Regions from separate parts of the Streptomyces sp. KL116D genome, predicted to be linked through region 2. Evidence: riboswitches for the same ligand, from Rfam matches in the RefSeq annotation. Region 2 holds a riboswitch; the other holds the start of a gene.
What was found. Region 2 has a riboswitch for S-adenosylmethionine ahead of RBJ77_RS35520 (aminotransferase class V-fold PLP-dependent enzyme). Riboswitches for the same ligand answer to the same signal wherever they lie in the genome.

Region 1: linked by a shared signal. The riboswitch ahead of thrC (threonine synthase) and the one ahead of RBJ77_RS35520 (aminotransferase class V-fold PLP-dependent enzyme) in region 2 are both predicted to bind S-adenosylmethionine.

What each region holds. Positions count from the first base shown of each region.
Region 1 is NZ_JASERH010000013.1:8,882-13,090, reverse strand. It holds gene RBJ77_RS04130 (hypothetical protein) at 1-882, opposite strand, end outside; gene RBJ77_RS04125 (glucosyl-3-phosphoglycerate synthase) at 944-1,891, opposite strand; SAM riboswitch class I at 2,026-2,180, shown strand; gene thrC (threonine synthase) at 2,199-3,497, shown strand; gene RBJ77_RS04115 (ubiquitin-like small modifier protein 1) at 3,592-3,867, shown strand.
Region 2 is NZ_JASERH010000087.1:105,679-109,887, forward strand. It holds gene RBJ77_RS35515 (Lrp/AsnC family transcriptional regulator) at 1-272, shown strand, start outside; gene RBJ77_RS35520 (aminotransferase class V-fold PLP-dependent enzyme) at 298-1,707, opposite strand; SAM riboswitch class IV at 1,927-2,044, opposite strand; gene trpD (anthranilate phosphoribosyltransferase) at 2,150-3,214, opposite strand; gene RBJ77_RS35530 (cytochrome bc complex cytochrome b subunit) at 3,362-4,209, opposite strand, start outside.

The DNA.
Region 1 (4,209 bases), on a different contig from region 2:
GCCGACGAGGAACCGGTCGCCCGGGGTGTTCCAGTCGCCCTCGTACGCGGTGACGCTCGCGTGCGGTTCGCCGTCGGTCCGGTAGAAGCCGCTGACCTTGACGTCGGTGGCGGGCGAGGTGGAGCGCTGCAGGACGTGGCCGCCGTAGACGTAGATGTTGCGGCGGTCGGGCGCGTACTGGTCGTTCGGGGCGTCGTACTTGTAGACGACGGTCATGGACCAGCCGGCCACGCAGCCCTTGCCGGTGGGTGCCCAGACGTCACCGACGGCGACCGGGATCGGGGCGCCGGTCCCGGTGATCCCGCTGAACAGGTTCGTGACGTCGGCCTCGCCCGTGTAGTAGTGCGGGCCGCTGGTCGTCGCCGGGTCGCGCACCAGGTTCTCCGGGGCGACCTTGCTGGGCGCGGTGCCGTTCACGCCGACCACGGGCACGGCGTCGGTCGGCTCGCCGGGCGAGGGGAGCACGTCGGCGCCGGAGATGTCGCAGCGCTTCATCTGGGCGCCGCTCGGCCCCCGGTACGTGCCGTCGTTGCCGCCGAAGAAGAGGCGGGCGTAGGCGACCTCGGCGCCCGGCGGGAGGGCGACCTGACCGGTGCTGGAGCCGTACTCCGCCGTGGTGCCCGCGGTGTTGATCCGCTCCATGACGAAGGTGTTGTTGTTGTCGCGACCCTGGCCGTTCGCGGCGACGGCGCAGCGGGACGCCATGTCCGCCGGCGTGGTCGGGCACCCCATGACCGTGTTGCCGATGGTCTTGAAGTCGCCGTACAGCGCCTCGTCGTACCGCTTGGCGAAGGGGGAGACCACGTCTGCCGACGCGGGGCTCGCGGAGAGGCCGGTGAGGGGGTCGGCCAGGGCGGCGGTGGCGGCGAGCCCCGCCGCCAAGCCCTTTGCGTGTCTAAGCCACATAAAGGGCAATGTAGGCAAAACACATGAATGCCCTCAGTTACGCCACGCGACGCTCCGCATACTCGCTGATTTCGGCCATCGGGGGCCGCTCCTCGGTGTCCACCTCGTGGATCCGCGGTTCGAACCCGCGTTCCCCACGCTCGAACTGTGTGAGCACGGGCCGCACCAGATGTCCGCGCGCGAGCCGCAGCTGCGCCGTGCGGTAGATCGCCGCCGCCATCCGCCCCAGGGCCTGCCCGTCCTGGTGCCGGTGGATCCTGACCCCCACGTCGACCTGGGCGAGCGCGTCCAGGCCCACGGTGTGCAGGGCGTCCACCAGGAGACCCAGCTCCACGCCGTACCCCACGGGGAACGGCAGCCGTTCGAGCAGTGACCTGCGGGCCGCGTACTCGCCGCCCAACGGCTGGACGAATCCGGCCAGTTGGGGCCAGTGGAGATTGAGGATCGGGCGGGCCATCAGCTCGGTGACGCGACCGCCCTGGCCCGCGGCGCCGTCCAGCGGACGGTCGTACATCGCCTTCACGAAGTCCACGTCCGGGTTGGTCAGCAGCGGCCCGACGATCCCGGCGACGAAGTCCGCGGAGAACTCCTTCAGGTCCGCGTCGACGAAGCACACGATGTCACCGGAAGTGACGAGCAGCGAACGCCACAGCACTTCACCCTTTCCGGGTCTGGCCGGGATGCGCGGCAGGATCGCGTCCCGGTGCACGACCCGGGCCCCGGCCGCCGCGGCCGCCTCGGAGGTGCGGTCGGTCGAGCCGGAGTCGATCACGACGACCTCGTCGACGAGCGGCACGGCCTCCGTCATCAGCTCGCGCCGGATCACCGAGACGATCTCGCCGACCGTCTCCTCCTCGTTGAGCGCGGGCAGGACGACGCTCACCGTCCGGCCCGACGCCCGCTTCGCGGCGATCAGCTGCTGGCGCGGGCGGTCGGCCACGGACCAGGAACGCCTGCTCAGCCAGCGCTCGACCTCTTCCAGCACGGTCAGGGGCCTCCCGTATGTGATCCATCTCGCGGTTCGGACGACTATCTCAAGGGTCCAGGGCTTCGGTTACAGTCTTGAACAACGTCGGTGACCATCGCATGTCGGGGGTCCCGGACGTCACAATCGAATACCGCTCATCCAGAGGGGCAGAGGGATACGGCCCGTTGAAGCCCCGGCAACCCTCCAGCCGGTCTCGTCCGCACATCGCAGTGCGTCCGCGAGGCTCCCGGCTAGGGAAGGTGCCAAATCCGTCTCGCGGCGAGATGCGTCGCGAGGAAGATGAGGAGAAAGGGCCTCGCCTCTCATGGCTGCACAGACTGTCGCGACCGAACCCACGACCGCCCCCACCGTCGACCTCGGTCCCGCCTCCGGGCTCTCCTGCCGCGAGTGCGGCGCACAGTTCCCGCTCGGACCGATCTTCGCCTGCGTCGAGTGTTTCGGGCCTCTGGAAGTCGCGTACGACCTGCCCGTCGGCGACCCCGAGGCACTCCGCAAGCAGATCGAGGCCGGTCCCGCCAACATCTGGCGCTACGCCCCGCTGCTGCCCGTCCCGGCCGACGTCGCCGAGAAGCCGAACCTGAACCCCGGCTGGACCAAGCTCGTCAAGGCCGACAACCTCGCCCGTGAACTCGGCGTCGAGCAGGGCAAGTTGTTCGTCAAGGACGACTCGGGCAACCCCACGCACTCCTTCAAGGACCGGGTCGTCGCGCAGGCCATCGAGGCCGCCCGCGCCTTCGGCTTCACCACGCTCTCCTGCTCCTCCACGGGCAACCTGGCCGGCGCCGTCGGCGCCGCCGCGGCCCGCGCCGGCTTCCGCTCCTGCGTGTTCATCCCGCACGACCTGGAGCAGGGCAAGGTCGTCATGGCCGGTGTCTACGGCGGTGACCTCGTCGCGATCGAGGGCAACTACGACGACGTGAACCGCTTCTGCTCCGAGCTCATCGGCGACCCGCTGGGCGAGGGCTGGGGCTTTGTGAACGTGAATCTCCGCCCGTACTACGGCGAGGGTTCCAAGACGCTCGCGTACGAGATCTGCGAGCAGCTCGGCTGGCGGCTGCCCGACCAGCTGGTCATCCCGATCGCGTCCGGCTCGCAGTTCACGAAGATCGACAAGGGCCTGAAGGAGCTGATCGCGCTCGGTCTCGTCGAGGACAAGCCGTACAAGCTCTTCGGCGCCCAGGCCGAGGGCTGCTCCCCGGTCTCCGTCGCCTACAAGGGCGGCCACGACGTGGTCCGCCCGCAGAAGCCGAACACGATCGCCAAGTCGCTCGCGATCGGGAACCCGGCCGACGGCCCGTACGTCCTGGACATCGCGCGCCGCACCGGCGGTGCCGTGGAGGACGTGAACGACGAGCAGGTCGTCGACGCGATCAAGCTGCTCGCGCAGACGGAGGGCATCTTCGCCGAGACGGCGGGCGGTGTGACGCTGGGCGTCACGAAGAAGCTCATCGAGGCGGGCCTCATCGACCCGTCCCTGACGACGGTCGTCCTGAACACGGGCGACGGTCTGAAGACCCTCGACGCGGTCGCGGAGTCTTCGCAGGCCACAGCGACCATTCGGCCGTCGCTGGACGCGTTCCGCGCTGCCGGGCTCGCCGAGTAGATTCCCCCGACCCGCCCCTTCCCGAAACCGGGGGCCCTGCCCCCGGATCCCCGCTCCTCGAACGCCGGCGGGGCTGAAAGACCGAGGTGAACCCATGAGCGTCAACGTCCGCATCCCCACCATCCTCCGCACCTACACCGGCGGTCAGGCCGAGGTCGCCGCCGAGGGCGCGACCCTCGCCGACGTCATCGCCGACCTGGAGAAGAACCACACCGGCATCGCCGCCCGCGTCCTCGACGACCAGGGCAAGCTGCGCCGCTTCGTCAACGTCTACGTCAACGACGACGACGTCCGCTTCGAGCAGGGCCTGGAGACGGCGACGCCGGACGGCGCGGGCGTCTCGATCATTCCGGCCGTCGCCGGCGGCTGATCTTTCGCCGTTCCACACAGAGTTACTCGAATTGCCCCCTCCGCGAGAGAAGCGGAGGGGGCAATTCTGCATGGTTGAGCGCGGTACAGTTGGGGAACCTGCTTCGCTCTCGTACGTGGTGCATGACGGGCGCATATGAGTTCTCGCCCGAGCCCCGACAAGAAGCAGCCAAAGTGTCCAGCCCATTCGGGCTCTTTATGGCATTTGTGCGGCCCGACTTGCCCTGGAATCCGGTGAGTTGGCCTGGTTTCCCCGATCTGGCGTGCCCAGAATTCTCGTCCGATTGACCTGTTGCAGACGGCAGTTGGGCAGATACATTCAGCCGCGGTCGACGCGTTCCGG
Region 2 (4,209 bases):
CGATCGTGCTCATCAAGACCAGCGTGGACCGGATCCCCGAGATCGCCGAGTCGATCGCGGCTCTGGACAACGTGAGCGAGGTCTTCTCCGTCACCGGCACCTACGACCTGATCGCCATGGTCCGGGTCGCGAGCCACGACGATCTGGCGGACGTCATCCCCGGCCGGATCAGCAAGATCCCCGGCGTCGAGGGCACGGACACGCACGTCGCGTTCCGGACGTACTCGCAGCACGACCTGGAGGCGGCGTTCGCGATCGGCCTCGACTCCTAGGACCCGGCTCCCGGGACCCAGAGCCTCAGACGGTCGTGGTGTCGGGCACGCAGCGGCCGTCCTGCGTGCGGTAGTTCCACTGCGCGCCGTCGCGCACGAGCTCCGTCACGGCGGCCACGAATCGCTCGACGTGCTCGTCGGGCGTGCCGGCGCCGAAGCTGACCCGGATGGCGTTGAGCGACTTCTCGCCGGGCGCGGCCTCCGGCGCCCCGCACTCGCCCTGCGTCTGCGGGTCGGAGCCGAGCAGGGTCCGCACCAGCGGGTGGGCGCAGAACAGTCCGTCGCGAACCCCGATCCCGTACTCGGCGGAGAGCGCGGCGGCGAAGTGCGAGGAGTTCCAGCCCTCCACCACGAACGAGATGACGCCGACGCGCGGCGCGTCGTCGCCGAACAGCGAGAGCACCTTCACCTCGGGCACCGCGGCGAGCCCGTCCCGCACCTTCCTGATCAGGAACTGCTCCCGCTCGACCAGGCTGTCGAAGCCGGCCTCGGTGAGCGCCTTGCAGGCCGAGGCGATCGAGTACACCCCGATGACGTTCGGCGAACCGGCCTCGTGCCGGGCGGCGGTGGTGTGCCACTCGACGTCCACGCCCCCGTCCGTGCGCCGGGCCACCTTGCGCGAGGCGCCGCCGCCGGCCAGGTACGGCTCGGCCTCGCTCAGCCAGTCGGAGCGGCCCGCGAGCACGCCCGAGCCGAACGGCGCGTACAGCTTGTGGCCGGAGAAGGCGACCCAGTCCACGTCCAACTCCTGTACGGAGACCGGGTGGTGGGGCGCGAGCTGGGCGGCGTCGAGGACGATGCGGGCGCCGTGCGCGTGCGCCGCGGCCGCGAGTTCGCGCACCGGCCAGAGCTCACCGGTCACGTTCGAGGCACCGGTGACGCAGACGAGGGCCGGAGCCCCATGTCCCGACGGGGTGTCGCGGTCGGCGAGGGCCCGCTCCAGGGTGGCGACCGCCTCGTCCGGGGTGCGCGGCGCGTTCAGGTAGGTCACCCGGGCGTCCCGCCACGGCAGCAGCGAGGCGTGGTGCTCGGTCTCGAAGACGAACACCTCGCAGTCGGCGGGGAGCGTGGCGGCGAGCAGGTTGAGCGAGTCGGTGGTGGACCGGGTGAAGACGACCTGGTCGCCGTCCCGGCAGTCGAGGAACTCGGCGACGGCGACGCGGGAGTTCTCGAACAGGTCGGTGGACAGCTGCGAGAGGTACCCGGCGCCGCGGTGCACGCTGCCGTAGTACGGCGCGTAGGCGGCGACGTCGTCCCAGACGCGCTGCAGGGCCGGCGCGCTGGCCGCGTAGTCGAGGGCTGCGTACGTCACTTCGCCACCGGTGACGAGCGGCACGGTGACGTCCCGGCCGAGCACCGGCAGCGGGGCGCCGCAGGACGGGTCGGCGGAGTCGGCGGAAGCGGCGGCGACGGCGGTGGAGGCGTGAGCGGACATGGCGGTATCTCCCGGCAGGTCAAGGCGAATCGGCTGTGAAGGCCCGCACGGCAGCACTCAACCGGCTGACGGCGTACGGGTGTTGACCTCGACGCGCGGGAACGACGGAAAGCACCGCACGGAGGGTGGTGGTGGAGATGGGGCCGAAGGCCCTAGCGCATTCGCTTGCTCACGAGACAGCTCCCTCGAACGACCCAGGACCCCTGGAAGTTCGCGAGGGGTCCGCGCTTGCCATGCGCCTTGCTGCGCACGGCCTGGTCTTCACCCAGGGCACCCCGCCACGGACGGAGGGTTGCCGGACAGCGGGCTGGGGCCTCGATCGCTGTCACTCATGACCTTGGACAGCATCCTGCCACACGTCCGGCATACGGCAAGGGCGCAGTCCAACTCCTGAGACGGATCCCACGTCGGACTGCGCCCTTGCGGCACACCTGCACGGCATTCAGCGGTTGCTGGCGACCACCCAGCGCTCCAGCGTCGCCTTCGCCGCCCCGGAGTCGATCGACTCGGCGGCCCGGTCCATGCCGGCCCTGATCTGCTCGACGAGCGTCCCGGTGCCCGGCCGGACGGCGACGAGCGCGGCGGCCGAGTTCAGCAGCACGGCGTCGCGCACGGGACCGCGCTCGCCGTCGAGGAGCCGGCGGGCCACCTCGGCGTTGAACGACGGGTCGCCGCCGCGCAGCGCGTCGATCGGCACCGTCTCGATGCCCACGTCGCGCGGGTCGAAGGTCTCCTCGTGCACGACCCCGTCGCGGACGACCCAGACCCGGGAGGTGCCGGTGACGGTCAGTTCGTCGAGTCCGTCGTCGCCGCGGAACACCAGGGAGGAGTTGCCGCGCTCGGCGAAGACGCCGGCCACGATGGGCGCCATCCGCGGGTCGGCGACACCGACGGCCTGCGCCTTGACCCGGGCCGGGTTGGTGAGCGGGCCCAGGAGGTTGAAGACGGTGCGGATGCCGATCTGGCCGCGCGCCGCGCCCGCGTACCGCAGCGCCGGGTGGAACTTCACGGCGAAGCAGAAGGTGATGCCCGCCTCCTCGGCCACCTCGGGCACCCGCCGCGGCGGCAGATCGAGGTTGACGCCCAGCTTCTCCAGCACGTCCGAGGAACCGGACGCCGAGGAGGCGGCCCGGTTGCCGTGCTTGACGACCTTGGCGCCGGCGCCCGCGATGACGATGGCGGACATGGTCGAGATGTTGACGGTCTTCGCGCCGTCCCCGCCGGTCCCCACGATGTCGACGGTCTCGCCGGGCACGTCGATCACGTTGGCGTGCTCGTACATGGCGCGGACCAGACCGGAGATCTCCTCCACGGTCTCGCCCTTGGCCCGCAGCGCCACCACGAAGGCCGCGATCTGCGCGTCGGTCGCCTCGCCCCGCATGATCCGGTCCATCGCCCACGCCGTGTCGTCGGCGCTCTGGTCCCGGCCCTCCAGCAGGCCGTTCAGGACGGAGGGCCAGGAACGGCCCGCCGCGGTGTTGCCTCCTGCGGGGGTCAAAGCGCTCATGGCCGCTCCTGAGTCGTGTACGACGAGACGTCGGGAAGAGAAGGATCGGGAGAATCCCCGCCCCCACCTTATCGAGGTGCGGGGACGGCAAAGAGCCCCCGTCCAGGCACTGGACGAGGGCTCCTGCCGTGGCGAACAGGTCGGAGATCAGTGGTGGCCGTGGCCGCTGGTGATCTCCTTGTACTCCTCGGCGGTGGGCTTGGGGATCTGGTTGTGCTCCCCGTAGTAGCCCTTCGAGAGCTTGGCGCGCAGCTTCTGCGTGCGCGACACCTTGCGCTCCACGCCGTTCTCGTCGACCGCGGGGCCGACCTCGAGCGGCTCGTACTGCTCGTGCGCCGTGAGCGTGTGCAGGGCCTCCTGGTCCAGCGGCTCGTGCACCTCGATGAACTCACCGTGCGGCAGGCGCTTGATGATGCCGGACTCGCGTCCGTGCAGCACCTTGTCCTTGTCGCGGCGCTGGAGGCCGAGGCAGATCCGCTTGGTGGCGATGAACACCAGGACCGGCACGACGAAGAAGCCGATGCGGACGAACCAGGTGATCGCGTTGATCGACAGGTGGAAGTGCGTGGCCCAGAGGTCGTTTCCACCACCCACGAGGAGCACGAAGTACCAGGAGATCCACGCGGCACCGAAGGCCGTGCGCGTCGGGGCGTTGCGCGGGCGGTCCAGGATGTGGTGCTCGCGCTTGTCGCCGGTGACCCAGGACTCGATGAACGGGTAGACCGCGATCGCGACCAGGACCAGCGGGAAGATGATCAGCGGGACGAACACACCCAGGACGAGGGTGTGGCCCCAGATGTTGATCTCCCAGCCCGGCATCGTACGGATCAGGCCCTCGGAGAAGCCCATGTACCAGTCGGGCTGCGCACCGGTGGACACCTGGTCGATGCGGTACGGGCCGATGGCCCAGATCGGGTTGATCGAGGCGATCGCCGCGATGATCGCGATGACACCGAAGACCAGGAAGAAGAAGCCTCCGGCCTTGGCCATGTAGA